DNA from 3 places in the Thalassospira sp. Z349TD_5 genome. Region 2 is predicted to be linked to each of the others. Evidence: predicted binding sites of a transcription regulator. Region 2 holds the regulator's gene; each other region holds the start of a gene.
What was found. Region 2 encodes PhoB, which activates phosphate uptake and scavenging genes when phosphate is short. Its sites were predicted from a motif close to TNTCATAAAACTGTCA; they were not measured.

Region 1 (10,974 bases), 1.6 Mb from region 2:
ATTGGGCCCGCCGGGATTACCCGGCCATTGCCAATGCCGTATTGGCTGTCGATGACGGCAAAGCTACAATCCTTGATCAGAGACGGGTTTTGTAATCCATCATCAAGAATAATGACATCCGCCCCGGCAGCACGGGCCATTTCAGCACCAAGGAACCGTTCGCGTGACACCCATGTCGGTCCACGTGCCGCGAGTAAAAGCGGTTCATCGCCTACCTGATCTGCACGATCAGATACCGGGTCAACCCGGTGTGGCCCGCGCATGGAGCCGCCATATCCGCGGCTGACGAAATGCGGTGTTCGGCCTAGTGCGGTCAATAGATCGAAAAGGGCAAGTGCTGTTGGTGTTTTCCCCGCACCCCCAACGGTGAAGTTGCCGACACAAAACACCGGGCATCCGGGATGGCGCGGCGTTGTTTTTATCGTGCGAACACATCCGCCAGCGCGCCAAAGTAAGGAAAGCGGGGTCATTGCCGTTGCAAGAAATCCGTCTTCTTGCCAGAAACGGGGATCACGCATTGTTGCCCCCGCTTGTTGGCATGTCTGCAATCAGAGGTGCAATGGCATCAAGAGTGCGGTTAAGCACTTCTGCCTTGGAACTGACATAGGCTAAGCCAGCCGCGGCGACTTTTTGTGCCGATGCCGGGTCGCGGAGGAACCCGCCAAGTTGCCGTGTCAGGTCATCTGCGTCAGATGCAGGGCGGCAGGCTCCGGCAGCCAGCATCTCTTGGCTGATGATGGCAAAATTGCTCATATCCGGGCCATGCAGGATTGCGCAGTCCAATCGGGCCGGTTCCAGCGGATTTTGACCACCAGTCGAACACAAAGATTTGCCCATAAAACACACCGGCGCGATGCGGTAAAACAGGCCAAGCTCGCCCATGGTGTCGGCAAGATAGATTTCTGTTTGTTCGGTGATCTGGTGGCCCAGGCTGCGGCGCGATACCTGCAACCCTTGCGCAATCAGCTCTGCTTCGATGTCATTCGCACGCACAGGATGGCGCGGGACGATGATGGTCAGAAGGCCCGGATGCGCAGGCGCAAGGTTCTGATGCACCTGACCGGAAATGCGTTCTTCACCGTCAAAGGTGCTTGATGCCAACCACACAGGGCGATTGCCGATTTGGTCGCGCAATTTGCCAAGTTCCTCGTCATTGGCGGGCAACGGCGGTGCAGCGAATTTGAGGTTGCCAACAGCCTTGATATTGGTTGCACCAAGGGCGGTAAACCGTTCCGTTTCTTCCACGCCCTGTGTCAGGATCAGATCAAACGCGGCAATGACCGGGCGGATAAAGGATGGAAAGCGCGAATAGCCCTTAAAGCTTTTTCCCGAGATGCGACCGTTGACCAGAACCAAGCGCGTGCCTGCCTTCTTGGCCTTGGTCAGGATATTGGGCCAAAGGTCGCTTTCAAGCCAAAGTGCCAGATCGGGTTTCCAGTGATGGAGGAACCGCGCGACACATACTTGGCGATCAATCGGGATGAATTGATGAATGGCGCCTTTTGGCAGGCGTTCATGCATTAAGGCAGCCGAGGTCACTGTACCCGTCGTCACAAGGACTGAAACGTCGGGATAGCGACGATGGATTTCATCAATCACAGGCAGGGCAGAGAGAGATTCCCCAACACTTGCGCCATGTATCCAGACAAGTTTGCCTTTGGGCCGTGGAGCACTTGGGTGACCAAACCGTTCGCCAATCCGGCCCGGATCTTCCTTGCCGAGATTTTTTCGACGGTTGAGATACAGATACAGAGCCGGACCCAGCAGGCGTGTCGCCGCACGATAGGCGTAAAACAGGCTCATTTACCGGTTTCCCCCGCTGCGATCGCCGACCGTTTCTGCTTGGGGAGTGCGTCAAGGCCCGCAGGCGGAATGATTCTAAGCCCGAGTGCGCTGTCGGTTTTCTGAGTGAGCTCGGTCAGCGCATTTTCAAGTTCAAGGCGTTTGGCTTCGATACCCGCCGCGTCGAGTTTACGATCCACATAGATTGGATCGCCCCAGTGATAGACGCCGCGCGAAAAGGGTAAGGGCAGAATAAAACGGTCCCAACTGCCAAGAACTTTGCGGTTGGAGGCCGAATAGGTCAGCGGAAAAATCGGAACATTAGCCATGCGGGCAGCCTGAATGATGCCGTCTGAGGCGCGCATGCGAGGGCCGCGTGGGCCGTCCGGGGTCATGCCTACAACTTCACCTGCCTTTAGTACCTTTAGAATCTGACGTAAGGCAGCAGCACCGCCTTTGTCCTTACCAGTTGAGCCGGCAATGGTCTTTGGCCCGAAATAGGCAATGGTGCGCGAAATGATTTCCCCGTCGCGGTGCGATGAAATCAACATGTTAAACGGACGATCACCCCCGACCGAGCGCCACGTATAGGGCATCATCAACAGGCGCTGATGCCAGAATGCGACGATAAACGGTTTGCCCTCGGTCAGGTAATGCGCCGGAAGGTCACCGCCCTTGGTGCGCCAACGCCCGGTTGCGTGGATCAGGCGCACATATGACGCCGCAAGCCAACACAAGGTGCTGCGCGTGGTTTCGCTTCTGATAATGCGTTTATGCAACTGCACGCCCGTAAATCCCGAAATTACCCGGATCAGTTTTCATTTTCTTCTGAGAATTGCAGATTATAGAGGTGTGCGTAAGCCCCTCCAAGTGCAAGCAATTCATCGTGTTTTCCTTGTTCCGTCACGCGGCCATTATTGATCACACAAATTTTGTCCGCATCAATAATGGTCGACAGCCGGTGCGCAATGACAAGGGTGGTGCGCCCTTTCATCAATTTCGCAAGCGCGTCCTGAATATGGCGTTCTGATTCGGTATCAAGTGCGGATGTTGCCTCATCGAGCAACAGGATCGGCGCGTTTTTAAGCATTGCACGGGCAATCGCGATACGCTGTCGCTGCCCACCAGAAAGCTTAACCCCATGTTCGCCGACGATGGTGTCATAACCGTCTTCAAGCTGCCCAACAAAGTCATGAGCCGCGGCATTGCGCGCGGCTTCTTCGATCTCGGTTTCGGTCGCACCCGAACGGCCATAGGCAATATTGGCGCGCACAGTGTCATCAAACAGGGTGATTTCCTGGCTGACCAGTGCGGTCGCACGGCGCAGGCTTTCAAGTGTTAAGTCGCGGATGTCCTGACCATCAACAGTGATGGCGCCGTTATCAATATCGTAAAAGCGCGGGATCAGGTTCAGGATGGTTGATTTTCCCGCCCCCGAAGGCCCGACAAGTGCAACCGTTTCACCGGCCTTAATATCAAGGTCAATATCACGAAGGGCTGTGATTTCCGGGTTGTAGGCGAAGGAAACATTCTTGAAATTGATGTTCCCACCCGACACGCTAAGTTTCTTGGCATCCGGGGCGTTTTTGATTTCGGGCTCAAGGTCCATCACCATAAACACGCGCTGGGACGCGGCAAGGCCTGACTGCAAATTCATGTTGATATTTGCCAGACGCTTTACCGGTTCGTAGGCCAGCAAAAGGGCGGTAATGAACGAGAAGAAACTACCCGGATCACTTGCACCATCAATGACCCGGCTGCCGCCGTAAATGATGATTGTCGTGATCGCTGCACCGCCGAGTGTTTCCATTATGGGGGAGGACCGGGCACTGACTTTTTGCGCCTTGAAGCTCAACTGAAAAACAGTCTCGACCAGTTTTTCCATACGCGAACATTCGTATGGCTCCATGCCATAGGCTTTGACGTGACGCACACCTTGAAAAGTCTGTTCGAGAAGGGTGGCAAATTCGCCGATTTGCTGCTGGGTATTGGCTGATACCTTGCGCATGCGTTTGCCAAGCCGGGCAATCGGTAAAATGGCCGCAGGAAAGACTGTGAACGCGATGATGGCCAGTTGCCAATCCTGATAGAACATCACACCGATCAAGACGATAGCCGTCAGAAGATCCTTACCAAACCCGGTCAGAGCGACAGAAACAGCCGCGCGCATGGACGTAATATCACTGGTGAAACGCGTTATAAGCTTACCGGTATTCGTACTATGGAAGAAACCAATGTCGAGCCGGATGACATGTTCGTAAAGCTTGTTCTGGATATCAGCAAGAATACGCCCGCCGACATAGCTCATCAACACGGACTGGCCATAGTTGGCAAAGCCCTTCAGGGCAAATGCGAACAGAACAGCCACGCCGACCGGAACCAGCATTGCACCGTTTTGTTTGACAAACACTTCGTTGATGACCGGGTCCATTAAATAGGCATAGCCACCAGTCGCACCCGCCATAAGTGCCATGCAAATCAGAGCGAGAACAATCTTGCCGAAGTAAGGCTTTACCGCATCTTGCACGATACGTTTGACCAAGGGCCAAGTGCGCCAGTGTTCAGCAGTGTGGTCCATCGGATTCTTCGGCAATGATTTGTTCCTAGTCGTTCCGGCCATTTCCAAGTTGTATCAATATGATACACTCTATATGGAATAGGGCTTCAAAGTGTGTCGATCTATATGCGCTGTTGCTAGCATGCTCGAGCATGGGCGGCAAGCTGCAGCGCGCATGTGAGAGATACAAATTTGACCCGCCAATCAGCAGGTTACGCGCAACGACATATAAGATAAAAAAATGAACGAGCAACTGCACGCACTTGTAGAACATACAATGGCGCAAGGTGTCGGGGCACGCGTTTTCGCGCTGCGCTGGAAGAATAGACGTATCTGGATCAAGCAAGCTGTGCCGGCCAAACAAAAGGGCTGGCATCATTTGCAACGGTTTTTTGCAAACATTACGGGCATTGCCTTGTTGCGCCCGACTGTCTCGCCTGGCGGCGAAGAAGGTCTTGAAACCGAAGCAAACACTTTGCGCAAATTGTCTGAACGAGGCATTCTGGTGCCCGATTTGGTCTGTGTGACCGAAAACTGGATCGCGATTGGGGATAATGGTGGCATTTTACAAACCCGGATCGAAGAATTTATTCGTGCAGGGGATCATGAAGCCGTCACGAAATTGATTAATTCCGCGGGCAAAGGATTGGCTCAACTTCATCAGGCGGGCGTTGCGCATGGTGCTCCCTTGCTGCGTAACCTGACCATCCGGGATGATGATAAAATCGGCTTTATCGATTTTGAAGAAGATCCCAATGAACGCATGCCGATCATTGATGCGCAGGCGCGTGATATCCTGCTGTTTGTTTTTTCGATCCAGCGCGAATTTAAAAAACGCCCTGAATTGTTGCGCGCGGGGTGGCGCGCCTATGTCGATCAGGCCGGATTTGACGCACCTCAGATGGTCCCGCTTCGCAAAATCGTTAAGGTTCTCCGCCCGGTTTACCTTATGCTGCGCCCGTTTCGGAGCTGGTTGGGGACGGATGCGATCAATGGGCTTTTGGCTTATCGTATTCTTCGCAAAAGCCTGAACCACGGTTAATCCGCCAAGGTCGTACCAGCGCATTACTGCGCTGGCTGACCAAGTGGTTGATCGCTGATCGCGGTGGTGTCGTCGTCGGTGGTGAAAGATGCCACCGTACGTGCCGCATCATCAACCGATATGCGGATGGCTTCCAGCCCGTCAAACCCACCTGAAAATGGTGCAAGGTTGTGCAGGAACTGGCCAGCGGAATTTTGCCAGCTGTATTGTTCGGCCAAGGCGCGGGCATCTTCGGGTTTGAGTTCAAGGGCGGCCATGGCGGCTTTGCCAAGATCGGCGTCAATTGCACCGGCTTTTGTGCCCCGGACAATATCGGCGGGTCCCTGAACCGGGAAAACCGCAACCGGTGTGCCTGATGCCAATGCTTCGAGGATAACCAACCCGAATGTGTCGGTTTTGCTGGGGAAAACAAAAACATCTGCGGACGCAAAGGCGTTTGCAAGGTCTTCACCGACCTTTTTGCCAAGGAATTGCGCATTGGGGTGTTTCTGGCGCAAGTCCGCCAGCTGCGGCCCATCACCGACCACGAATTTTGTGCCGGGCAAATCAAGATCCAGAAAATGGCCAATGTTCTTTTCCACAGCGACCCGTCCGACAAACAGCCAGTGTGGTTTGGGAAAATCGCCAAAACTTGCGTCTGGACGTGGGCGGAAAAGGTCAAGGTCAACCCCGCGCGACCAGATATGCAGGTTATCAAACCCCCAGTCAGAAAGTTCTTCGCGCAGGCTTTCGGTCGCGACCATCACCGATTGTGATTTTGAATGGAACTTGCGCATTCCACGATAGGAAATCGACAACGGTAAACGCCACCGTGCGTGGATGTATTCAGGGAACCGCGTGTGATAGGCAGTCGAGAATGGCAGTCCCTGTTTTAGGCAATAGGCCCGGGCGGCCTGCCCCAATGGACCCTCGGTCGAAATATGAATGGCAACCGGGTGCAGGGCCTTGATCATCTTGGCCATTTTACGTTTGGCAAACAGGGCCAAGCGGATTTCCGGGTACGTCGGGCACGGAATGGTCTTAAACTGATCAGGCGAGATGACATGAACCTCGTGGCCCATCTCGCCCAACTCGCCGCGTACGGTTTCAAGGGTACGGACAACACCGTTGACCTGTGGATACCAGGCATCGGTTACGATCAGTATTTTCATGCAGTCTTTCCAATCGGTGCATCGCCGCGCTTTTCAGACGCGGCAGATGCGGATTTGCCTGAAGTATGGGCGATACGGAACATGGAAATCAGTTTGCCAAGGCCAAGCGACGGAGCACTGGCAGCATCGCGGCCCGGTGTGGAATGGGTCATGGCCATCTGGCGCATTTCCGCCCAATGGAGAAGTTCAAGCTTGCCGTTCATGTCTTCGACAAGGGCGGTGCAACTTTCGACCCAGTCACCATCATTGCAATAAAGCACATCCCCAATCATGCGTTTTTCGGCATGATGGATGTGCCCGCAGACCACACCATCCACCTTGCGTTTGGCGGCGGCATGGGCGACGGCATTTTCAAAGTTGCAGATAAATTGAACCGCGTTCTTCACCCGGTTTTTAAGATAGGCCGAAAGCGACCAGTATCCATATCCAAGGCGACGGCGAATGCCGTTGTAATAGCGGTTAAGGGTGATGGCGAAGTTGTAGGCCGTATCGCCAAGATAGGCGAGCCATCGGGCATATTTGACAACACCGTCAAATTCATCGCCATGAATTACCAAAAGGCGTTTGCCATCGGCCGTTTCATGGATGTCGTTCATTTTGACTTCGATATGCCCAAAGGTCATATCGACAAATTCACGGGCAAATTCATCATGGTTGCCGGGCACAAAGATGACCTTGGCGCCGTTCTTGGCCTTATCCATGATTGTGGTTATAACGGCGTGGTGGCTTTCGGGCCAATGCCAGCTTTTCTTAAGACGCCAGCCATCAATAATGTCGCCCACCAGATAATAGGTGTCTGCCGTTACTTCATTGAGGAAATCCAAAAGAAGATCTGCCTGACATCCACGTGTCCCCAAGTGGACGTCCGAAATCCAGACCGTGCGGTAATGCGGTTGCAGCGTCATCGCTGTCATTGCCGCTCCTCCGTATCCTGCCAAAAGGATGGCTGGAAACTGACTTTAAAGATGCCAGATACTGTCTCCAACCAGTATCGGTTTAAAATAAATCGCGCGAATATATAACCCGTTCACATAAATTTCGCGGTTCTGTAAAGCAACTGTTACATATTTTTCTTCATATGCTAGCGGGTACTTACTTTTTATTTCGGTTTTATTGCGGAAGTCGCACCTGAATGTCCCAGCCCGAAATGACCATCATTTTCAATCCGCGTGCCGGTGGGAATAAACAACGGTTTCTTTCAGAAATTCTGCAACATGCCGGGGTGAAGGTTGAACTGCTACAAACCACCCATCCCGGTCATGCCCGTGAATTGGCGCGCAAGGTCCGCGCGCACAAACGGTTATTTGTTGCCGGTGGGGATGGTTCGCTAAACGAAGCATTGAATGGTTTGCTGGATGCGCAGATTGATGGTCATGAAGTTCCACCCCTTGGCATTCTTCCATTGGGCACAGCCAATGTGCTTGCGGTCGAAGTTGGGCTTAATCTGCGCGCCACGGCAATTGCCGACTATATCAATAATCCCGGCATGGTTTGGGTGCGGCCTGGTGTTGTAAATGGCCGAGCGTTTTTCCTGATGGTCGGGATGGGGGCCGATGCCGATACGGTGGATAATGTGTCCTTGCGGCTAAAACGCCTTATCGGCAAGGGCGCATACGTTCTTGAAGGATTGCGCAGTATCTTTTTCCCGCGTCACCGCGACTTTGAAGTCAACATCGGGCGCGAAAATTACCGGACATCTGGGGTTATCGTCACCCATGCCAAACATTATGGCGGTGCGTTTGTGATATCCGATGATGCGTCTCTGACGTCAAATCAGCTTGATGTTTTGTTGATGCCGGGTAATGGCATCTGGGCTTTGGCGCGCTATGGTTTGGCTTTGACGTTAAACCGGTTACACAAACAAAGTGATGTGTCGCTGGTGCGCACCGAACGCCTGACGATCAAAAGCCATTGCGGCCCTGCACCCTTGCAGATTGACGGCGAAAATGCCGGAAAACTACCCTGCGAAATCAGCCTGTCGCCCTATCCGGTGCGCCTGATGGTGCCATCTGCTTATGCGACGCAGCATAATGCGCAAGCCCATGCCACCGCGAAAGGTGCCAGGCCAGTTTTGCAGATCTCAGCGGACTAGCAAACCACTGCAAGATTTGACGGGAAATGAGCCTTATTTGTTAAACGGGCGCGAGACAGGCCTTGAAACCGGTTTGGTAATAGCCAGTACCTTCAGAACGAAAACAGTACTGCTCCAACAAAAAATACCCGATCAAAAGTCTGATCGGGTATTTTGTCGTGTATCTAATGGGTTCTCACCGTAGCTTATTGTCCGGCCAAGGTCATGCCATCAATGCGCAAAGTTGGTGCGTTGGTACCGTATTTGAAGGTCAGGTCGTTTGCGGGAACGACTGTTTTGAACATGTCCTTGAGGTTCCCGGCGACTGTGATTTCCGATACCGGATACGCCAGAACACCATTTTCAATCCAATAGCCTGATGCGCCGCGCGAATAATCGCCGGTGACACCGTTGACGCTGCTGCCGATCATTTCAGTGATATAGAGCCCCGATTTGATCTCCTTGATCATATCGGCGGGCGAAATCGTGCCCGGTTCCATATACAGATTGGTGGTCGATGGCCCCGGAAGACTGCCGGCACCGCGCGATGCGTTGCCAGTTGATTTCAGACCAAGCTGACGGGCGGAGCGTAAATCCATGATCCAGGTTTTAAGTACACCATTTTCAATCAGGTGACGTTTCTGGTTGGCGACACCTTCCGCATCAAACGGTTTGGAGCGAAGACCACGTTTGCGATGCGGGTCATCAATGATGTTGATATGCGGAGCGAAAATCTCGCTGCCCATCGCATCGAGCAGGAAGCTCGTCCCGCGCGCGATGCCCGACCCGTTGATCGCCCCTGACAGGTGCCCGACGATGGAGGCCGATACACGTGGGTCCAAAATCACCGGCACATGTGCGCTTTTGACCTTGCGCGGATTCAGACGGCGCAGGGTTTTTTCGGCAGCCTTTTTGCCAATATCAACCGGATCGCGCAGATCGGTCGAAAAGACGGCACTGTCATAATCGTAATCGCGTTCCATCGCCGTGCCGGACCCGGCGATAACAGAAACCGAAATGTGGCTGCCGGACCCGGCATAGCAATTGGCAAAGCCGTTGGTTGCCGCCAGTGTCACCTGATGGCGGCCCCAGCCAGCTTCGGATCCTTCCGAATTGGTGATGCCTTCGACCGAGCGCGCGGCTTCTTCGCAGGCGGTTGCCCATTCGATCATTTTTGCCTGATCGACTTCGCCCGGTTCACACAGCTCAAGCGCGTCAACATCGAACGTTTCGGCCAGTTCAGACGGATCAGCAATCCCGCAATAGGGGTCTTCTGGCGCGTTTTTGGCCATCGCGACCGCGCGTTCGATCAGTTCATTCAAGGCAGCGTCGCTGGTGTCGGAAGATGAAACAACCGCCTGTTGTTTGCCAATCAGAACCCGCAGGCCAAGATCAGCCCCTTCGGAACGTTCAAGCTTTTCCATCTTGCCCAGACGCTGGGCCACCGAAAGCGACGTTCCTTCGACATAAACGGCGTCGGCATCATCGGCACCGGCTTTTTTCGCGCGGGCCAGAAGATCGGTGATGCGATCAAGTGTCATGTCGGTCTTGGGCATGGAAGCTCCCTTAATTCGGAATGTGATGGCTACTTTATAGGGCGCGCAGGCGCATTCGCAAAGGGGCGAAACAAAAAGAGGTTTCGTCTTTGGTTCATTTGCCTTGCTGCCCCAAAGGTGGCGCGATAAAGGGGGATCGGCAAGGGTATGTCTTTTGACGATTTTTGTCGCCGTTTTGCTATACTCAAAGAAACGGCACATAAATGGCTGTGAAAGCCGAAATACACACGGGAAAAATATGAGCAAGCAGGCAATGTTGATGGGGCTTTTTTTCGCGATCTCTGCTGGGCCGGGCGGTCTTGCGTATGCCGGCGAAAGTCCAAATGCAGATGCTGAGACGCCTCTGAATGATGGGAACACGGTCGATCCGGTATCCACCAATCAGCTTTATTCCGAAATGCGCATTCAAGGTGGCCAATATGCGCAAAATTACCGTCATCAGATGCTGACCGGTGACTTTACCTGTGATGATGTGGTCGACCGGATTGCCGGGTGGGTTGATCTGGACAGTCCGGAAGGTCCGCGATTTGCAATGCTGTTTGTCACTAATCATGGTGGCAAGGGTCAAAGTGAGATCCGCTATCTTCCGTTTGAAAGCTCCGAACAGGTTGCGCTGTGCATTCATGATGAAACCGCCCCGCCGATCATGAGCTGGCAGGAAAATAGCACCGAGTTCATGGCCGAGGTGATCGGCGATGACAGGCTGTGCAACTTTGCGATCCGGGTCGATGATTTCATGTGCGATGCGCCGCAGTTCTTCTATTCGCAAGAACCAGCAGGCAATGGCGATCACTGGCTGTTTTTCCGCAATTGAG
Region 2 (10,974 bases):
CAAAAGCCACAAGGGTCAGGCCAATTACCGCCTCGGACACACCAAACTCACGGGCGACTGTCACACCACCATCGACCAGCCATTCCGCGCCAAACATCAAGGCGACAATCCCGATCACGGTTGCAATGATCGGTTTTAACCAGCCCGAGGGCACCTCGCCGACTTCATCGACCTCTTCTTCGTGCAGGTTACTGGCGTGGCTGGGCATGTTTTTGTCGTGCTTATAGGTGAAGTACCAGATCGCGACCAACACACACAGCATCACCGCCCCGGCCCAGCGTTCAATCACGCCAAACATGCACAGCCCGATAAACAAGAGCGTGCCCAGCAACATCGCCCCGCCATCGCGCACAACCGTTACACGGCCTGCTGCAATAGGTTTAAGCAGGGCCACGGCCCCGAGGATCAGCAATATATTGGCGATATTTGATCCAACCACATTCCCCATCGCGATATCGGCAGTACCTTTGAGCGATGCGTTCAGCGATACAACAAATTCCGGCGCGGATGTGCCCGCCGCCACAATGGTCAAACCGACAATGACCTTGGACACCCCCATCAAAAGGGCAAGGCCAACAGCCCCCCGAACGATGAATTCACCACCCGCGGTCAAAAGGACAAGACCGGCGATAATCTGAAGATAAGGGATCAACTGTTCCAAGATGTGTTTGCTCGTATTGATTATATCGTTAATTCGGACCCATCCAATTCAGGCCGATCCGGGCCCGCGGAACATGGCATTCCGCAAGATGAATGGCAAGTCATCAGGACATGACAATTGTCACAACAATCACGTCCCCATGCATCAAAGCCATCAATGTCACGCATTCTGCCGTGATGCGGGGGCCCACCACCTGTCGATCAGATTTCCATGAGACGTGCGGGGTTATTTTCGCTATTCTGGTATTCTTGGTAATTTCATATATTTAACTGCGTGTTGGACCCAATCAAACCATGCATCACGGCGTTCTGTTCGAGCTTTTCCTGATCCTGACGGCGGCGGTGATCGCCGTGCCGCTTGCCCATCGGTTGCGGGCAAATTCCATCATCGGATTTCTGATTGGCGGTTTTTGCATCGGCCCGTTCGGGTTCGGCTTGATCAATGAGCGTCAGGAAATTGCAACGGTTGCCGAACTTGGCGTTGTGTTTTTGTTGTTCATGATCGGGCTGGAGCTGTCGCGCGAACGTCTGCGCGTGATTGGCGGGCGGTTTGCCGTGCTTGGCCTGTTTCAAATTGGCGTCTCGATGGCGGTGCTGTTTGCCGGGTTGGCCGTCCTTGGCTTTAGCGTGCCCAGTGCGGTGGTGATTGCAGGTGCCTTGGCCTTATCGTCCACCGCGATCATTTTAAAACAGCTTTCTGATGACAGGCAGCTCCATACCAAATTCGGGCGTGCGGCCCTTGCCATTTTGCTGATACAGGATGTGGCGGTTGGCCCGTTCCTGATCATGGTGCAGGCAGCCGGCGATGCCGGAACCGAAACCAGCCCGTGGGTCAGCATTCTGACCGGGATTGGCGCGGTTGGCATTTTGTTGCTGATCGGGCGCTATTTGTTGCCGCGCCTGTTTCGCTATATCGCGCTTCTTAAAAACCCGGAACTGTTTGCCATTGGCACATTGTTTGTGGTGCTGGCCGCCAGCACGCTCACCGAAGTTGCCGGACTTTCGATGGCGCTTGGTGCGTTCATCGCCGGTGTGATGTTGGCTGAGACCGAATTTCGTCATCAGATCGAGGCCGATATCACCCCGTTTCGCGGTGTTTTCCTGTCGCTGTTTTTCATGTCGGTGGGCATGTCGGTCAATGCCGATATTGTGTTTACCCAGTTTGGCACCATTGTGCTTTGGCTGATTGCGCTGATTGGGACAAAGACCGCCCTTTTGTTCGTTCTGGCATTAATGGCCCGCTTTGAAAAAGGGTCGGCGTTGCGTGTTGGCATGAGTTTGGCCGCAGGCGGCGAGTTTGCCTTTGTCATGCTGGCGCTGGCCGCACAAAATGGGGCGATTGCGCCCGACCTTGTCGCGGTGATGATCCCGGTGGTGGCGCTTTCGATGGCGCTGACCCCGACATTGATGACCGTCGGGCAACGCATTGAAGAAAAGCTCCATCCCAAAGAAGACGACCAGCTTGGCCCGATTGAAGCCGAAACCGACGGGTTCCAGCAGCATGTTCTGGTCATCGGGTGCGGACGTGTCGGGCGGGTTTTGGCGAGATTGTTAAAAACCCGCAACATTCCCTATGTGGTTATTGATAGCGACGCCTTGCAGGTTTCGCGCGGGCGGGCCGAAGGATTGCCGGTGTATTTTGCCGATGGGTCACGACCGGAAACATTCCGGGCTGCACACACTGACGAAGCAAAAATTGCGGTCGTTGCCCTGGGGAACCCGCATGCGACCGAAAAAGCCGTTGCCCTGCTCCGTCATTACTATCCGCATTTAAAAATCTTTGCCCGCGCACAGGACATTACCCATATCGGGCCACTGTCGCGCAGTGGCGCGGATGCCGCCATTCCAGAGGTGCTTGAAACCGGGTTGCGGCTTTCAGATCATGTGTTGGCGGCCTGTGATGTACCGCAAGAAGAAATTGATGCGGAAATCGCCAAGTTCCGGCGCGCAGACATGTTGTTGATGAATGAGCTGGCGCCGCGCACGCAGCGGCGTAAGGCCGAAACGGCAGGCTCAGCTAAGCCTGCGTCTGGCTCTGGCCCCAAAACACCAAAAGCCAAAAAAGACGCCAAATAAACCAAAACCCCCACGCAAAACGCGATGGGGGTTTCTATCTTCAGGTCGCCAAATCAGGTTTGGGTGAACTACGCAGCGGTTTCTGAATCCAGTGCATAGCCCGCCGCACGCACGGTGCGGATGATGTCGCGGGTCCCTTTGACGTCATTAAGCGCCTTACGCAGACGGCGAATATGGACATCAACTGTGCGGGTTTCGACATAAATGTTCGGGCCCCAGACCGCGTTAAGCAGTTGTTCGCGCGAGAAAACCCGACCCGGATGCTCAAGGAAATAACGCAGCAGACGGAATTCCGTCGGACCCAGATGGATGGCCTTGCCATTGCGGCTGACACGGTGGGCGGCGAGATCCATTTCGATATCGGAATAGATCAACTGCCCTTGTGGTTGCGCCGGACCGGATCGGCGCAACAGCGCACGAATACGGGCCAGCAATTCGCCAATGGCAAACGGCTTGGTGACATAATCATCGGCCCCGGTATCAAGGCCGCGAATGCGATCGCCTTCTTCACCGCGCGCGGTCACCATGATCACCGGCACATCGCGGCTTTCAGGTTTGCGGCGGATCTGACGGCAGACCTCAATCCCCGACATGACCGGCAACATCCAGTCCAAAAGGACCAGATCAACATGGGTTTCGGCCATGATTTTCAACGCTTCGTCACCGTCCCCGGCTTCGACAACCTGCATCCCCTCACGTTCGAGGTTGTAGCGCAACATGGTCACGATTGCGGCTTCGTCCTCGACGATTAGAACCGTTGGGTCCATCTTCTTATGCTCCAGTGTCACTCATTCGGTTCGACAACAGCAAAGTTTGCTGCATCGTTTTTTGGCCGACCATCTGTCGGCAGGTCTTCGCCTTTGATCCGATAGTAAATCGTCTCGGCGATATTGGTCGCATGGTCGCCAATCCGTTCGATGTTTTTGGCAATGAACAGCATGTGCGTCGATGCGGTAATGTTGCGCGGGTCTTCCATCATGTAGGTCAGCAATTCGCGGAACAGCGAATTGTACATGTCATCGACTTCCTGATCGCGGGCCCAGACACGCTGTGCCTTTTCCGCATCGCCTTCGATATAGGCATCGAGAACGTCCTTGATGATTTCCTGCGCCAGACGCGCCATGTTCGGGATGACCTGAACCGGGCGGATCGGCGGAATCTGGTTTAGGACCTGGGCGCGCTTGGCGATGTTTTTCGCAAGATCGCCAATCCGTTCCAGATCGTTCGACAGTTTCAGGGTTGTCACCACCTGACGCAGGTCGTCTGCCATCGGCTGACGCAGGGCCAGAAGACGGACAGCAAAATCCTGAACTTCCTGTTCAAGTGCATCAATACGGTGATCCGACAGAATGACCTTTTCGGCCAGTTCGGAATCACGTTTGACGATGGATCGGATCGCAGAGATCAGCTGGCTTTCCGCAAGCCCGCCCATCTGCGAGATGATGTTGTTCAGACGGGTCAGTTCCTCGTCGAACGAACTCACGATATGTGTTTTTTCGTCAGCCATTTAAATCACTCTCCTGCGGGCGCTTAACCGAAGCGGCCGGTGATGTAACCCTTGGTGCGTTCGTCTTTTGGGTTGGTGAAAATCTGATCGGTTTCGCCAACTTCAACCAACTTCCCAAGATGGAAGAAAGCCGTGCGTTGCGACACACGTGCAGCCTGCTGCATGGAGTGGGTCACAATCACGATCGTGTAGTTCGAACGCAATTCATCAATCAATTCTTCGACCTTGGCGGTCGCAATCGGATCAAGTGCCGAGCACGGCTCATCCATCAGGATGACTTCCGGGCTGACGGCAACCGCGCGTGCGATGCACAGGCGCTGCTGCTGCCCACCGGAAAGACCGGTTGCAGGCGACTGAAGACGATCTTTGACTTCCTTAAGCAAACCCGCACGTTCAAGCGAGGTCATCACAATTTGATCAAGCTCATCGCGCGAATTGACCAAACCATGGATCCGCGGGCCATAGGCCACATTGTCATAGATGGTTTTCGGGAACGGGTTTGGTTTTTGAAACACCATCCCGATGCGCGCGCGCAACTGAACAACGTCGATGCGTTTGTCATAGATATCGCGGCCATCAAGGGTGACTTCGCCTTTGATCGTCACACCGTCAATCGTGTCGTTCATGCGGTTCATGCAGCGCAGGAAGGTTGATTTACCACAGCCCGACGGGCCGATCAGGGCGGTGACCTGACGTTCGACGATGTCAAGATTGACATCAAACAGCGCCTGATTGTCGCCATAGGAAAGATTAAGGTCACGGGCCGTCATTTTAGGACTTGCGACCGACGGCTGTGCCGTCATTGCGCTCTGGGATACAGCAGCCATTTTACCACTTCCGTTCAAATTTTTTGCGCAGATACACGGCAAAGCCATTCATGAGGACCAAGAAGGCCAGCAACACCATGATGGCCGCCGAGGTTTTTTCGACAAAGGCACGTTCCGGGCTGTCGGCCCAAAGATAGATTTGCACCGGCAGAACCGTTGCCGGATCCAGCGCCCCGCCCGGAATATCGACAATAAAGGCAACCATGCCGATCATCAAAAGCGGTGCGGTTTCACCAAGAGCCTGTGCCATGCCAATGATCGTCCCGGTCAGGATACCCGGCATTGCAAGCGGCAACACATGATGGGTGACGGTCTGAACCGGGGAAGCACCAAGGCCAAGGGCGGCCTGCCGGATAGACGGCGGCACCGCCTTGATTGCGGCACGCGAGGCAATAATAATCGTCGGCAATGTCATCAGCGCCAGCGTCAAGCCACCGACAACCGGGGCGGAACGCGGCAGATGCATGACATTGAGGTAGACCTCAAGACCAAGCAAACCAAACACAATCGACGGCACGGCAGCGAGATTGTTGATATTGACTTCAACAATCGTGGTGAAGCGGTTTTTCGGTGCGAATTCTTCCAAATAAACCGCGGCAAACACCCCGATCGGGAAGGAAAGTGCCAAGGTCACCATCAGGGTATAGAGCGAGCCAACAGCAGCCCCCCAGATGCCTGCCAGTTCCGGTTCACGGGAATCGCCATTGGTAAAGAAGCGGGTGTGGAACTGTTTCTCCACCGCACCGTCCGATTTCAAGCTGTCGTACCAGGCGATTTCCTCGTCATTGAGACGACGGCTGCCTTCGTCAACATCGGCACTGATGTAGCCTTTGTTGAGCATGTCGAAATCATCACCGGAAATCAGCCAGACCTTCCGGGTTTGACCGATCAGGCCGGGATTTTCCATCACGCGTTCGCGCAGGTCATAAGATGCCCCGCCCGAAACAATTGCGTACAGATCCCGTTTGGCCTGACGCGATGTAACGTCTGGGAACCGGTCACGCAGTGATTTTTTGATCAGGCCGTCAAAGTTGGCCTTGCCGATCACCGCAGGATCACCGGTGCCGTCAGGGTCAATCTCGGCGGTATCAAAGGTCACTTCAAGCTGGACATAGGTCTGGAAAAAGGCGGTGTAGCCCTTTGACCCGATGGACCCGGCCAGAACAAACAATGCCAGAAGCGCAAGCGCGATTGCGCTCAGGCCATACATTTTAAAGCGGCGTTCTGCGGCGTAACGTTTTTTGATGTTACGGGCAATTTTCGGGCTGTCCCAGTCAACCGGCTTGTGCAGATTGTCCGAGATTACCTTGGCCGCGGCTCTATCTTCCATAAGAGATGCCATATCAGTCATATTTCTCGCGATACTTCTGAACAACCTTAAGGGCAAATACGTTCAAGCCCAAGGTGACAAGGAAAAGAACCAGCCCCAACGCAAAGGCCGACAGGGTTTTTGCACTGTCAAACTCCTGATCGCCGACCAACAGGGTCACGATCTGAACCGTCACCGTGGTTACAGCCTGCAGCGGATTGACCGTCATGTTTGCGGCAAGCCCGGCGGCCATCACCACAATCATGGTTTCCCCAATCGCACGCGACACCGCCAGCAGAACCGCACCGACAATACCGGGCAAGGCTGCGGGGAAAATCACGTGCCGGATGGTTTCCGATTTTGTCGCACCAAGGCCATATGACCCATCGCGAAGCGATTGCGGCACCTGAGACATCACGTCATCAGAAAGCGAGGAGACGAAGGGGATGATCATGACCCCCATAACGAGGCCCGCAGCAAGCGCACTTTCCGAACTGACATCCAGACCAAGGATCGCACCATTGTCACGCAGGAACGGGGCAACAGTCAGGGCAGCAAAGAAGCCATAGACAACCGTCGGAACGCCTGCGAGGATTTCAAGGGCCGGTTTGGCAACTGCACGGAATTTCGAGGAAGCATATTCACCCATGTAGATGGCTGAAAACAGACCAACCGGCACTGCCACCGCCATCGCAATCAGGGTAATCAGCAACGTCCCGACAAACAGCGGGATGGCGCCAAAGGCCCCGTCCGATGCAACCTGATCCGCACGGATCGCGGTTTGCGGGCTCCATTCAAGGCCGAACAGAAACTCAAGCGGGCTGACCTTGCTAAAGAAATGTATCGCTTCGAACATAAGCGAAAAGACAATTCCCACCGTTGAGAGGATCGCAATCGCCGAACAGGTGATCATGATCCAGCGTGAAATACGCTCAACGTTGTTGCGCGCACGCATGTCAGGATCAATCTTGCGATAGGACAACGCAATCCCGGTCGTGGCAACCGCAAGCATCACAACAACCAGTGCCGCATTGGCAATGGTTTGCAAATTTGCCAGACGCCGCCCGGCGTCAATGATTTCGGGCGAGACGGACAAATGTTGTCCGTTGCCCTCTGCAATCAGTGAAATGCTGTTCAGGGCAAGCGAAAGCTGCCCGGTGTTGCTCGTGATTTCGGCTGGTAGATCCGAGACAATCATCGCTTCGATGATCGACCCCTGAAAAACGTACCAGACAACCACCAGCAACAATGCAGGAAGACCACACCACAAAGCGACATACATGCCGTAATGGGCGGGCAAGGAATGCAGGTTACTGTACCGACCGCCCGAAAGGGCAATCGCCCGCTGACGCCCGAAATAAAAGGACAGCGCACAAAGTGCGGCAACCGCGAGCAACAGGAAAGACAGGGACATTACTTTAAATCCGTTTGCCAGGTGGGCCTGCAGAAATCACATCGAAAGGCCAATAGGACAAAAACAATAAATTAATCAAGTCAACGCATGTTGAACTAAATCTGATCCACTTTGCCGGAGACAGCCTTCTGTCCGGCAAGGAAAGGTCCGCAGAGCGTAGCGGGGCTACGTTCAAGGGCGTTGACGCTGCGGGGCGGATGGCTGCTCCGGCCCCAAGGGTTTGTTTTTGGCGACGTTTCGCGGCGTTACACCGCTTGACCGATGCGCCGCATCGCTCTTGCGCGCTGTGCCTTGCCAAACGGCACGCCAAAAACAAACAAAGTGAACCTGATTTAGTACAACATGCTTTAAAACAAAGAAACCGATGGCGACCCATGCCGCCACCGGTTGAAGTATCACGTTACATGCTCAGCGGCGAAAGATTCATCGCAGCGTTACGAACTGTTTCACGCTCTTTTGCATCCATCGGGATCAGACCACGATCAGCAAGGTAACCTTCGTCACCCCAAGCTTTGTCCGCGGTGAACTCAGCCAGGTATTCTTCGATACCCGGGATGGTGCCGACGTGTGCGTTCTTTACGTAGAAGTAAAGCGAACGCGAAACCGGGTAATCACCAGCAGAGATTGCTTCGAAGGTCGGCGACACGCCATTGATCATCGAACCCTGAAGTTTGTCGCCATTCTGGTCGAGGAAGGAGAAACCAAAGATGCCAAATGCGTCTTTGTTGGCTTCAAGCTTCTGAACGATCAGGTTGTCGTTTTCGCCAGCTTCAACATAGGCACCGTCTTCACGAACGCCAGCGCAGACAGCTTTGAACTGGTCTTTGTTGGATTTTTCGAGTTCGGCGATAACCGGGAATTCTTCACAAGCTTCTTCAAGTACCAGCTCGGTGAAAGCATCACGGGTACCGGAGGTCGGCGGCGGGCCGAGAACTTCGATTTTAACGTCCGGCAGGCTCGGATCGATTTCCGACCAGGTGGTGTAGAAGTTGTCTACAAGCGACTTGCCGTCTTTGGACGGAACGATTTTAGCAAGAGCAAGGAAGATCTGCTCTTTGGTAAGGTCAAGTTCAGGTGCTTCGTTGGAGTTCGACAGAACGATACCGTCGTAGCCAACTTTCACTTCGGTGATTTCCGAAATGCCGTTAGCAGCACATTTTTCAACTTCGGACTTCTTGATGCGACGCGAAGCATTGGTAATGTCGGGATGCTGTTCGCCAACACCGGCACAGAACAGCTTCAGACCACCGCCAGAACCGGTTGATTCAATAACCGGAGTCTTGAAAGAGGTGGTTTTACCGAATTCTTCTGCAACTGCGGTTGCGAAAGGAAACACGGTGGACGAACCAACGATACGAATCTGGTCACGTGCCTGGGCAGCGCCAGCAAAGGCAACGCTCATCAGCGCCGCAACAGCAAGAGTCTTCTTCATGGTATATTCCCCAATGGTTGTTCCACTTCGGAACGGTGCAACGATCTGCGAGGCGGACTCTACCGCTGGGTGCTTACGGTATTGTGTCGCTTTTATTAAGCTTATGTGACAACGCATTTTTGGTGCAAAAATACTGAATTTTATGAAATTAAATCAATTACTTGAATTGTTTTCGATTTGGATTTTCGCCGCGTTGATCCCACGTTTTCACGCCCCAAAAGAGCCAAACACGGATTTTCGTTACAAAAACTGTAACAGAGCAATCACAGCCCGATGGTTTTCCATCCCCTGTCGCGGCAACGCGGGCGTTAATTCCGAGCTATGACTTTACATCTTACGCATTCCACGCAAGTCTTAGTCAGAAGGTAACAAGGCGTAGTGCATCGAATGTGCGCGTGACAAACACAGGAGAAGAAACATGAGCAGTGCTTCACTCGACGAAATTCAGGAACTGATCCAGAAGCTGTCGGGGGAACTCGGCGACATGTCCGAAGCCGCGTCGCGCCATATCGATGAATTGCATATGGCGGTAAATAACGTCGCATCGCACGTTCTGGCAATTGAAGCGATTCTCGCCCTTGTCGTGCAAAAGGTCGATATTGATGATGCCGCTGCGTTGCAGTGGATACGAGACAAGACCGCCGCTTTCGCCGAAGACAGCTCCGAAGGGTCGGCGGCCGAAGGCATCGCGCAAAGTTTGCTGGGTAAAGAATCCTGATACAACCGCGCTTTTAAGCCGGTCAGGCCAATGGCTTGCGGCGACGGTCCCTAAAAAGAAAGTCGGCTCCCTGTTAACGGTGAGCCGACTATCTTTATGTGTGCATCAGGGAAGACAGAACCTAGTTGGTACTTTGAAGCGAAGGTGCAGTTAACTTCGATGGCCTTGGCCCGCCTGCCGCCCAATCAAGCAACTGCACGGTATGGACGACTTTCAGATCGTCTGTTTCGATCTGGATCATGCAGCCAATATTGCCGGTTGCGACAAGGTCCGGGGTGGTGTTGCGGATATTTGCCCGTTTACGTTCCTGCAACTGACCAGCAATTTCGGGCTGTAGCAGGTTGTAAACCCCAGCCGAGCCGCAACACAGATGCCCCTCGGCGATCTCGGCGATGTCAAACCCGGCCATTTTCAAAAGATCGCGGGGTTGCCGGGTGATTTTCTGACCATGTTGCATCGAACAGGCCGAATGATAGGCCACGCGCGGATTGCCGTGGTCCGCCTTGGCAAACAGGGCGGGATCAACGTCAATCTGGGTCAGATATTCGGTGATGTCGCGCGCCAAGGACGAGATCGTTTTGGCCTTTTGGGCATAGGCCGGATCATGTGCCAGCATATGGCCATAATCCTTGACGGTTGTGCCACAGCCCGATGCGGTGATGACCACTGCATCAAGCCCCTCACCGGCCAGTTCTGCCGTCCATGCGTCAATATTGCCCTTGGCCTGATGATGGGATTTTTCTTCCTTGCCCATGTGATGGACAAGTGAGCCGCAACAGCCCGCACCCTTGGCAACAACGACCTCAATCCCAAGGCGGGTGAGGAGACGCACCGTCGCCTCGTTGATTTCGGTTTCAAGAACCTGTTGCGCACAGCCGGTCAGGATTGCCACCCGGCCCTTGCGTTTGCCAATGGCCGGGATGATTTGCGGTTTATCCACCCAGCTTGGTGTCGGCAGTGAACGCGCGCCCATCTTGACCATGCCCTTAAGCCGTCCGGGCATCAGTTTGGCAAACGGGGCGGCAAATTTT
Region 3 (10,974 bases), 990 kb from region 2:
CACGACCATCTCGGCGTTGTTTTGGTTGCCTTAAACGATTTTATACACGCAGAGGCCAGCTTCAAAAGCGCTATCGCTATTCAACCAAGCTATGTTGATGCCTATCATAATCTGGGTGCGCTTTTGATAAAGCAGAAACACTATTCGCGCGCGCTTGCGATACTCGAAAGCAGCCCAAGCACGCCCAAAGGTGCGTTAAGTAGACACAAACTTCTCGGCCAAACGCACTTGCTTCTTGGTAACACGGATCAGGCGTTAACCCACCTAGAACAGGCACTGATGCAGAGATCATCAGATCCTGACGTATTGTCTGACATCGCAACCGCGCTCGAAAAACAAAGTTGACACTCCGAGGCCTTAAAGTTTCACAGCCTCGCCATTGGCCGCCGACCCGGCGAAAATCGTCACTGGCAACTATTTTGTGACTGTCTGAAAATATTGACCGCGTTGACACCATCCTCTGCGGGCGTCGAAATTAGGCTACAATATCTGATTCGCTCCGAAACTCTGCCGATGCAGGACCTTGTGCAAACCGTGATTGTCGCAGCAGAGCACGATACGCAAATCGCCGAAGTACTCAGCCGCTGGGCCAAGCCCGATGCGGTTGGTATTTCAGATCCTTGGTCAGACATGATTACGTTGGCAAAATGCACATCCCTGATGATGCTGATGTCTGCAACCCCGATCGACAACATTGCTCTTGAGAGAATTCTGACACGCTGCCGCAGGGAAATGCTGACATCGGATACGTCACGTGATGATGAAATATTACCCCTTGCGATCAGCCTTGCTCTGCAGTGCTTTAATAACGAGTATGCTTATGTCGTTTCCGAAGCAGAAAAGCAGGCCATAAGCCAACTTGAAAATAAACTGGCAAAAATTGTCGCGGATGGCGCCACCCCGAACCCGGTGGAATTGACGATACTAGCTGCCTATGCACCACTATCTCATTATGCGTGGGCAAACATACTGACAGCACAAAATTGGCCCAGTTCGCTCCCGCCAGTTATAGAAAGGCAGATAAAAGAGCCGCTGGAAGAAAACGAGATTCGACCGACTATCGGCCAACTGACAAAAATCTCAGATGGCGTGTCTTCTTCTGTACGCGACATGTATGAGCAGAACCCATACCCAAGGTGGATAAACGCAGCAGTTCGCAGATACGATCTGTCAATCGCCGACGTCCTGACATCCCCCCCTATTTTACTTGAACTTGGCGATTATGTTGCGCCAGACGCGCCAGAAATACTGGTTGCCGGCTGTGGGACCGGGCAACATTCTATCCAACCTGCCACACGCTACAAAGCATCGAAGGTAACCGCAGTTGACCTTAGTCTTGCCAGCCTAGCTTATGCGAAACGGCAATCTGCAAAACTCAACATAGACAACATTTCCTTTTTCCAAGCCGATATTCTACAACTTGATGAAATAGAGAAGCAGTTTGATGTTGTTGAATGTGTCGGCGTTTTACACCATCTCGAAAACCCGCTTTTGGGATGGGAAACTCTTGTACGACGCGTCAAACCCGGCGGCCTCATGAAGATTGGTCTGTATAGCGAGGCAGCCCGACAGGACGTTCTGGCAGGGCGCAAAGTTGTTGCCGAACAAAATTTCGAACCAACCGCGGACGGCATTCGTACGTGCCGACAATATATTATCAACGCAGCCGCAAAAGGTGATACGGTCTTAGCCCAACTATGCCGCAGATCAGACTTTCATAGTTTGAGTGCTTGTCGCGACCTGATCTTTCATATTCAGGAACACCGCTTCACCTTGCCGGAAATCAAAGAATATTTGAAAACCCTTAATCTGGAATTTCTCGATTTCGAAATGAATTTCGCAGGTCAACTCAGTAATTTCCGGAAAGAACTAAACGGATTTTCTGCTGAAAAACGTCTTGATAAATGGCACGCGTATGAACTTGATAACCCCGATACATTCAGAGCAATGTATCAGTTCTGGTGTCGAAAGCCTGCCCAGTAAACGTATCTGCACTATTCGACAATCAGCTGCACCCGGTCACCGGAAAAGGCGGTAACGCCGAACTCGATTGGCACACCGGCCGAATCGACATCGATGCTTTCGGTCGAGATTACCGGACGGTTTTTCGCCTGCTTTAGCAGGCTTGCGACACGTGACGAGGGCAGTGCTGCTGAAATGCGGGTGGTTTTGCGGCTGTAATCGTCAATCCCGAACCGTTTGAACGCTTCGGTCAGCGATTTTGTTTCGACGAAAATCTCGACAATGCCTTCAAATCGCGCGGCTGGCAGGTAACTTGTCGCCACCGCCAGCGGCACACCGTCGGCTTCGGACACTGAAAACAGTTCAATCACCCGTGTGCCCAGCTTTACGTCCAGACATTGCGCGACCGTTGCAGTTGCCTTGAGCACCTCGGACGATACCAAGCGTTTGTCAGGCAAGCGATGACGCCCGGATACAATCTGGGAAAACCGGGTCTTAGCGCCCAGAGGGTAATCAAGGATCTGTTCCTGAACAAAGGCCCCGCGTCCTTGTTCCACCCGGACGACATTGGTATCGACGAGGGCCGCGATCGCACGGCGTACGGTATGGCGATTCACACCGAAACGGCGCACCAGTTCCATTTCGGTCGGCATTTTATCCCCTGGGGAAAACACCCCGTCAGCAATATCGCTGAGAAGCTGTTTTTCGATTTGCTTCCAGATAGATAGCCCCGGCTCCCAATCCATAACTTTTCCCGTTCACAAAACTTTCACCGCAAGACCTTTGCCAAGGTCGATAGATCGGCTTATAACGTAAATATGTATAGACGTCTAGACAAATTTTGAATTTGTTGACATCCATGAAAAAGGATCAGACATATGACGGCCCAAGCCGCCCCGACCGCAGCACCAGACACCGCGAAGACGGACGACAGCGCGATAGCTGCGCGTCAACGCTGGATGGCAGTTCTTGCCCGCACTGACCGTAAGACCCTTGAAACCGAATGGTCCGACAAATACGGCGCGACCACGTGGAGCCATCTGCGCGAGCCACAAGTCGGCATGGTGATGGTGCGCGGTCGCGCAGGCGGTGGAGGACAGCGGTTCAACCTTGGCGAAATGACGGTTACACGCTGCGCTGTAAACCTTTCAGACGGAACTGTTGGTCACTCATACGTCAAGGGACGTGATCGGGTTCAGGCACAATATGCCGCCCTGTTTGATGCCGTTATGTTGCGCGATCAGACCGCCAGCGCCTTTATCGACATCCTTGCCCAACAACAAGCCGCTGCCAAACGCGACCATGCCCATAAGGTTGCCGCAACCAAAGTCGATTTCTTTACCCTTGTCCGCGGAGAAGACGAATGATCCTGCAATCCCAGACAAGCGATTTGCTGCCTGGTTTTGATCATGCAGCATTTGATTCGAACGCTGTTTTCCGCGTGTTACTTGACGCCATGTCGCGTCCCGGTCGCATTTACGACCTGCCGGTTAATATCGCTGCACCAGACGACTTGAACATATCCGTGACCGCGACACTCCTTGCAATGGCGGATATGGACACCGCGGTTTGGTTGTCGCCCGCTTGTGCGACCAACGCGGCCAACACGCATTTGAAATTCCATTGTGGCAGCCCGATCACAACAGACGTCTCGCAGGCCGATTTCGCCGTTGCGCAAAGCGATGAAGACCTGTCCTTTATCACCCAGCTTCCGGTTGGCACTGCCGAATACCCTGATCAGTCGGCAACATTGATCCTGATGGTCGATGACATCACCGACAGCCCGGAAATGCATCTTCGGGGCCCAGGGATCAAGGATACCCATAGCTTGGATATCAAAGGTCTTCCGGCGGCGTTTCATACGTGGCGAACCGAGAACCATCATCTTTTCCCATGCGGAGTGGATGTCATTTTCGCGTCCAGCACCAAAATCGCCGCGCTTTCACGCACCACCCGGATTGAGGTCAAGTAACCATGTATGTTGCTGTAAAAGGTGGTGAACGCGCCATCAACAATGCCCACCGGCTTCTGGCAGAACAGCGCCGTGGCAACAAAGACATCGCCGAAATCGAAACCGACCAGATCGAACAGCAATTGTCGCTGTCGGTGACCCGTGTCATGGCAGAAGGATCGCTTTATGACCGCGATCTGGCCGCTATTGCCATCAAACAGGGCCGCGGTGATTTGATCGAAGCCATTTTCCTGATGCGTGCCTATCGCACGACCTTGCCGCGCTTTGCTTTTTCCAAACCAATCAAAACAGCAGAAATGGACGTATCGCGCCGTATTTCTGCAACGTTTAAAGATCTTCCGGGTGGGCAAATTCTTGGCCCGACGTTTGATTATACGCACCGACTTTTGGATTTCACCCTGATGGCCAATGGCGAAGAACCCGCCGATGCGCCAAGTGGTGAAACCCCGGTTGATGATCATATGCCGCGCGTTCTGGATGACATCCTGAATTACGAAGGCCTTATTCAAGATGAACCAACCCCAGTTGATGAAAATGCCCCGGTTGCCGATTTAACCCGCGAGCCGATCAAATTCCCGGCCGGGCGTGACTTGCGTTTGCAAAACCTGTCACGCGGGGATGAAGGTTTTGTTCTGGCCCTTGGCTATTCCACCCAGCGTGGATATGCCAACAGTCACGCCTTTGTTGGTGAAATTCGCTATGGCACCGTATCGGTTGAAATCGAACCCGAGGAACTCGGCTTTGCCATTGATATCGGCGATATTGAACTGACCGAATGCGAAACGGTCAACAAGTTCAAAGGATCGAAAACCAAGCTGCCACAGTTTACCCGCGGCTATGGCCTTGTGTTTGGTCAGAACGAACGCAAGTCAATTTCAATGGCACTGGTGGATCGCGCGATGCGCGCCAATGAAATGGGCGAACAGATTATGGGCCCAGCACAAGACAGCGAGTTCGTGATGGAACATAGCGACAATGTCCAGTCCACCGGCTTTGTCGAACATATCAAACTGCCCCATTACGTCGATTTCCAAGGTGAACTGGAACTGGTGCGCCGCATGCGGGCCGAAGTCGAAGCCCGCCTTGCCAAGCGAGATGCCGACGAAGGTAAATCCCAACCCAAAGCTGCGGAGTAATCGCCATGGAACAGACTGTTAATAATCCGGCAGATAACACCTCGGCCTATAATTTTGCCTATTTGGATGAACAAACCAAGCGCATGATCCGCCGTGCTTTGCTTAAGGCCGTTGCGATTCCGGGCTATCAGGTGCCCTTTGCCGGACGTGAAATGCCAATGCCCTATGGCTGGGGCACCGGCGGGGTTCAGGTAACGGCCGCCGTCATTGGCCCCAAAGATACCCTGAAAGTCATTGATCAGGGAGCGGATGACACCACCAATGCAGTCTCCATTCGCCAGTTCTTTGCCAAGACGGCCAATGTGGCGACCACGGAAAAAACCGCCGAGGCATCAATTATTCAAACCCGGCACCGCATTCCCGAAAAGGAACTGCGCGAGGATCAGGTGCTTGTCTATCAGGTGCCGATCCCCGAACCGCTCCGCTTCCTCGAGCCACGTGAAACCGAAACCCGGAAAATGCACGCGCTTGAAGAATACGGCCTGATGCATGTGAAGCTGTATGAAGACATCGCACGTCATGGCCATATTGCCACAACCTATGCCTATCCGGTGATGGTCGATGATCGCTACGTGATGGATCCGTCCCCAACCCCGAAATTTGACAATCCGAAAATGGATAATATGGCCGCACTTCAGCTGTTTGGAGCCGGTCGTGAGAAACGTATCTATGCCCTGCCACCCTACACCAAGGTCAAGAGCCTTGATTTCGAAGATCACCCGTTTGAAGTGCAATCATGGGACGACGAATGCGGCATGTGCGGTTCGCGTGAAAGTTACCTTGATGAAGTCATCCTCGATGACAAGGGCAACCGGATGTTTGTTTGCTCTGACACCGATTATTGCAGCGAACGACAGGACGCCGGCCATCGTGGCCCGCAACATCATGACCAGCCGCTTGGCGGCCCCAAAAGCGGCCCAAGCAGCGAAAAGGCAGCAGAGTAATGACCAAGATGAATGATCCGCTTCTGCGCGTTGATAACCTGACCATGATGTATGGCGACCGGGTTGGCTGCAAGGATGTCAGCTTTGAACTCCGCCCGGGCGAGGTTCTTGGCATCGTTGGTGAATCCGGCTCGGGGAAGTCCACTTTGCTGCGCAGCATTTCCGCACAACAAGAACCGACAAAGGGAACCGTACAATACCAAACCCGGATTGACGGCACCCGCGACGTTTATGAAATGTCCGAAGCCCGGCGCCGGTTGTTGATGCGCACCGATTGGGCCTTTGTCCATCAGAACCCGCGGGATGGTCTGCGCATGAATGTCAGTGCCGGTGCGAACATTGGCGAACGCCTGATGGCGGTGGGTGATCGCCATTATGGCAACATTCGCAGTTCTGCCGACAACTGGCTGGGCAAAGTCGAAATTGCGTCCGAGCGCCTTGATGATTTGCCATCAACCTTTTCGGGCGGCATGCAGCAACGTTTGCAGATTGCCCGCAACCTCGTAACCAGCCCGCGCCTCGTCTTTATGGACGAACCCACGGGTGGTCTGGACGTTTCGGTTCAGGCGCGTTTGCTCGATCTGCTGCGCGGGCTGGTTCACGACCTTAATCTCGCAGTGATTATCGTCACCCACGATCTCGCAGTGGCCCGTTTGCTGTCTCACCGTTTGATGGTGATGCAACAGGGCAAGGTGATTGAAAGCGGCCTGACCGATCAGGTTCTTGATGATCCGCAGCATGCCTATACCCAGTTGCTTGTTTCTTCCATCCTTCAGAACTGAACCCGGGGCGAAAAAATGTCTGAAATGCTTCATGCTCAAAACGTCTCAAAAAGCTTTACGTTGCACACGCAAGGCAGCGTAACGATCCCGGTTTTTAATGACATAGAGTTTAGTTTATCGGCAGGGGACTGTATTGCGCTGACCGGCGAGTCTGGTTCCGGGAAAAGTACATTCATGCGCATGCTTTACGCCAATTACACATGTTCAAGCGGATCAATCAACGTCATGCACGACGGCGACTGGATGGATATAACAACCGCCAGCCCCCATGCCATCCTTGACATGCGCAAACGTACGATGGGCTATGTCAGCCAGTTTTTGCGTGTTATTCCGCGTGTGCCGACGCTGGAAATTGTTGCCGAACCACTGGTCGCACTTGGCACGTCGCGGGCCGATGCCATGGAAAAGGCACGCGGTCTTTTGACCCGCCTGCGTATTCCTGAACGTCTTTGGCAGCTTTCGCCATTGACCTTTTCGGGCGGCGAACAGCAAAGAGTGAATATTGCCCGTGGCTTTATTGCCGATTATCCGGTCATGTTGCTTGACGAACCGACCGCATCGCTTGATGTCAACAATCGTACAACGGTTCTGGCATTGATCGAAGAAGCCAAATCCCGTGGGGCAGCAATTGCCGGTATTTTCCACGACCATGAAACCCGTGATGCGGTCTGCACCGGGTCGTTTGATGTGACATCGTTTAAAGTTGGGGCCAATGACTGAACAGATTTTTACAAACGCCAAAATTGTGCTGGCGAACGATGTCATTGACGGTGCCGTGCAGATAAAGGATGGGATCATTACCGATGTGTCAGATCGGGCATCCAACTTGCCCGGCGCCGAAGATATGGGTGGGGACTACCTGATGCCCGGTCTTGTCGAACTGCACACAGACAATCTCGACAAACATCTGACCCCACGCCCGAAAACCCGCTGGCCGGCCACCGCCGCGGTCATTGCGCATGACAATCAGGTTGCAAGTGCCGGGATTACGACTGTTTTTGACGCCGTATCGATTGGCGACGTCAATGAAGGCTCAGAACGTATTGTCAGGCTGGTTGAATCGGTCGAGGCCCTTGCCCACGCGCAAGATAACAATCTTTTGCGTGCTGATCACAAATTGCATCTGCGCTGCGAAACGTCGTTTCCCGGCATGATTGACGCCCTCGGTACCTTGGTTGAGATGCCACTGGTGAAAATGTTGTCGGTCATGGATCATACACCGGGCCAGCGCCAATTCGTTAGTCTCGAGGCCTATTACACCTATTATCAGGGGAAATATGGCCTGAATGACGAGGAAATGCGCAAATTTGTCGCAACACGCAAACGCGATTCCGAACTCTATTCCGCAAAGCATCGCCGTCATGTGGTTGAAACGGCGCATGTCAAGGGGCTTGCGCTGGCAAGCCACGATGACGCCACCAATGCCCATGTGGCCGAAGCCGTCGCGGACAAAATGACGGTCGCTGAATTCCCGACCACGCTTGAGGCCGCCAAGGCATCACACGAAGCGGGACTTGGCGTGATGATGGGTGGCCCCAACCTTGTGCGCGGCGGATCGCATAACGGCAATGTCGCCGCGGGGGATCTCGCCAAGAATGGTTATCTTGATATTATTTCCAGCGACTATGTCCCGCACAGTCTGCTGCATGGGGCGATGAAGCTGTTTGATGATTTCAACGAATATGATCTGCCACGTGCCATTCGCACCGTTTCGCTTAACCCGGCAACCCAGGTCGATCTTACCGACCGTGGTGAAATCGCAGTTGGCAAACGCGGTGACCTGATCCGTGTGCATCACTCCCCCCATCATCCGATCGTGCGCGGTGTCTGGCGCGAAGGCGTACGGGTATCATGACCGAACATGACGACTGGCATCATCCGTTGGATGATGCCCCCAAACGCGGGCTGTTGATTCTTGTTGTCGGTCCCAGCGGTGTTGGAAAAGACAGCCTTCTTGACGGTGCCCGTGACCGACTTTCCAAAGAAACGCATTGCTGCTTTCCACGACGCTGTATTACCCGCCCGGCCGGGACCATTGGTGAAAATCATATTCCGGTGCGCCCGGATGATTTCCCGTCAATGGCCAAACAGGGCGCCTTCCTTCTGAGTTGGCAGGCGCATGATATGTGTTATGGCGTGCCACGCCACGTACAAGATGATGTGACCAATGGCAAAACGGTAATCGTCAATGTGTCGCGCAGCGTGATTGACGATGCACGCGCACTTGTCGGCGAAGATCATGTACGTGTCATCAGCATCTGCGCCAATTCAGATGTTTTGCGTCAACGTCTTGAAGCACGGGGACGCGAAGACCGGTATGAAGTTGAAAAACGTCTGGCGCGCGCATCGGCCTACCAAGTTAATGGGCCAAACGCCATGCAGGTGCATAACGACGCAGATTTGGAAACCGGGATCAGCCGATTTATTGAGGCGATCCGTGCACCTCAGCTAAACTCAGAACCTGTCTCAAGCAATATTGAAGAAACTATTCCATGAGAAATGCTGCAATAAACTCTGCAGCATTTTCTTATCCGGCCAAAGCGAAACGCTTTAACAAACGAAACGGCTTTCCGTTTCCGGGATCGCCAAAAAGACAGACATCATCAATCTGAAACGGCGCATCACAGAACGGTGCGACAATTGACCTGAGGGATTCTTCAAACCTTGCCAATTGCTCAGGGGCCAGTTTGTTGCTGAGCGTCAGGTGGAAGCGAAATTCTTCCATGACATAGGGATAGCCCCAAGCGACAAGGTAGCCTTCCTGACGTTCTGTCAGCCCGGCAGCACGGCGCTTGTTCATGGCCGTCATATCTTCAGACTTACGAAAAACATCAAGACTACGCACCAGCATTCCGGCCAGATTTTCAAGTGGTGCAACCGGCTCGGTCGGCACCAATGCTAAAAACAGACCAATGGATTTCAATGTCAGCGGACCACATGTAATCGGCGCAGTCTCTGTACAAAGACTTTCAACCGCGGCCTCAAGCTCAGCACGACTTTGCCCGTTCTTTAACGCAAAAGGCGGTTTAAGCGTGCCGTGAAACCCGTATCGTGTCGGTGAGGTCGTGGCAGAAATTATGTCGTTCGCATTAAGTCCCGCAACTTCAGGACGGGGCAAATCGACATCCTGCACCGGGTCACGGCCAAGCCAGCCATTGCCAAAAGTCCCAAGGTCACTTTCGGCATGGGGTGCGAAATAAAGTGCATAACGTTGATAGTCGGTCATGGGATATCTGGGTCAATCTTACTGACGGTAGGGGCTGGCATTTTGGGAAAGCAACCAATGCTGCGCAACAAGGAAGTTACATAAAGATGCGCCGGAGGAAGAATAGCCTTCGGCAAGGATCAATTATTGCACGAGACCAAATTGATAGCGATCAGACCGTGTCGAATTTCAGACAGAAATCACGCACCGGAAGTGTTCGGAAATCATTCAGGTTTTCCGCAAGCATATCATGACACCAGTCCCACCAACGGATGCGCAACAAGGCTTCGACAATGTCGGCTTCAAATCGTGGACGCAGGGGCGTAGCCGGTATGCCTGTCACAATCGTATAGGGCGCAACGTCCTTGGTCACCACCGCCCCCGACCCAACAACGGAGCCGATCCCGATGGTGACACCACCCTGAACGATGGCGCCATGACCGATCCAGACATCATGTTCAAGTTTGACCCGCTTTTCACGACGCCAGTCAAAAAATGCCGGATCATCCTCGCCCAGTTCATAGGCACTGGATCGATACTGGAAATGATGCATGGACGCACGATCCATCGGGTGCTGCCCCGGATTGATGCGCGTATGGGCCGCGATATTGACGAATTTCCCGATGTCTGAATAGATGATTTCACTGTCATTGACGACATAGGAATAATCACCCATCACCGTTTCGCGTATGCTGGTCCGCGGGCCAATTTCGGTCCAAGCCCCCAGTTCGCAATCAACGACGACGGCAGTTTCATCAAGGGTCGGCTGTTCGGATAACTTCTTCATCGCCGGTTTGGTTTGCGTAATCTTGTATCCCATTGATCAAGTCACAAGCTTACGAAGACGCTGCGATACGATATCGAGCAGGCTGACAGAAATAATGATGATGATCATGACGGCTGCTGTTTCGGCGTAATAAAACGCCCGGATATATTCCCACAGAACCATCCCGATCCCGCCGGCACCGACAAT

Region 1: the regulator PhoB is predicted to act here: its motif matches at 7,635-7,650, upstream of AC0VXT_RS03740 (diacylglycerol/lipid kinase family protein).
Region 3: the regulator PhoB is predicted to act here: its motif matches at 2,719-2,734, upstream of phnF (phosphonate metabolism transcriptional regulator PhnF).

What each region holds. Positions count from the first base shown of each region.
Region 1 is NZ_CM149654.1:845,819-856,792, forward strand. It holds gene lpxK (tetraacyldisaccharide 4'-kinase) at 1-518, opposite strand, end outside; gene AC0VXT_RS03710 (3-deoxy-D-manno-octulosonic acid transferase) at 511-1,803, opposite strand; gene AC0VXT_RS03715 (lysophospholipid acyltransferase family protein) at 1,800-2,567, opposite strand; gene AC0VXT_RS03720 (ABC transporter ATP-binding protein) at 2,594-4,360, opposite strand; gene AC0VXT_RS03725 (lipopolysaccharide kinase InaA family protein) at 4,581-5,381, shown strand; gene AC0VXT_RS03730 (glycosyltransferase family 4 protein) at 5,405-6,532, opposite strand; gene AC0VXT_RS03735 (UDP-2,3-diacylglucosamine diphosphatase) at 6,529-7,446, opposite strand; gene AC0VXT_RS03740 (diacylglycerol/lipid kinase family protein) at 7,665-8,624, shown strand; gene AC0VXT_RS03745 (TldD/PmbA family protein) at 8,810-10,159, opposite strand; gene AC0VXT_RS03750 (hypothetical protein) at 10,398-10,973, shown strand.
Region 2 is NZ_CM149654.1:3,870,387-3,881,360, forward strand. It holds gene AC0VXT_RS17860 (calcium/sodium antiporter) at 1-661, opposite strand, end outside; gene AC0VXT_RS17865 (cation:proton antiporter domain-containing protein) at 955-2,736, shown strand; gene phoB (phosphate regulon transcriptional regulator PhoB) at 2,805-3,503, opposite strand; gene phoU (phosphate signaling complex protein PhoU) at 3,521-4,243, opposite strand; gene pstB (phosphate ABC transporter ATP-binding protein PstB) at 4,267-5,070, opposite strand; gene pstA (phosphate ABC transporter permease PstA) at 5,072-6,421, opposite strand; gene pstC (phosphate ABC transporter permease subunit PstC) at 6,414-7,793, opposite strand; gene AC0VXT_RS17895 (PstS family phosphate ABC transporter substrate-binding protein) at 8,194-9,225, opposite strand; gene AC0VXT_RS17900 (hypothetical protein) at 9,644-9,943, shown strand; gene glcF (glycolate oxidase subunit GlcF) at 10,065-10,974, opposite strand, start outside.
Region 3 is NZ_CM149654.1:260,981-271,954, reverse strand. It holds gene AC0VXT_RS01250 (tetratricopeptide repeat protein) at 1-345, shown strand, start outside; gene AC0VXT_RS01245 (class I SAM-dependent methyltransferase) at 514-1,983, shown strand; gene phnF (phosphonate metabolism transcriptional regulator PhnF) at 1,995-2,708, opposite strand; gene phnG (phosphonate C-P lyase system protein PhnG) at 2,841-3,329, shown strand; gene phnH (phosphonate C-P lyase system protein PhnH) at 3,326-3,934, shown strand; gene AC0VXT_RS01225 (carbon-phosphorus lyase complex subunit) at 3,937-5,070, shown strand; gene AC0VXT_RS01220 (alpha-D-ribose 1-methylphosphonate 5-phosphate C-P-lyase PhnJ) at 5,076-6,014, shown strand; gene phnK (phosphonate C-P lyase system protein PhnK) at 6,014-6,796, shown strand; gene phnL (phosphonate C-P lyase system protein PhnL) at 6,812-7,516, shown strand; gene AC0VXT_RS01205 (alpha-D-ribose 1-methylphosphonate 5-triphosphate diphosphatase) at 7,509-8,651, shown strand; gene phnN (phosphonate metabolism protein/1,5-bisphosphokinase (PRPP-forming) PhnN) at 8,648-9,292, shown strand; gene AC0VXT_RS01195 (DUF1045 domain-containing protein) at 9,324-10,022, opposite strand; gene AC0VXT_RS01190 (LbetaH domain-containing protein) at 10,174-10,821, opposite strand; gene phnE (phosphonate ABC transporter, permease protein PhnE) at 10,825-10,974, opposite strand, start outside.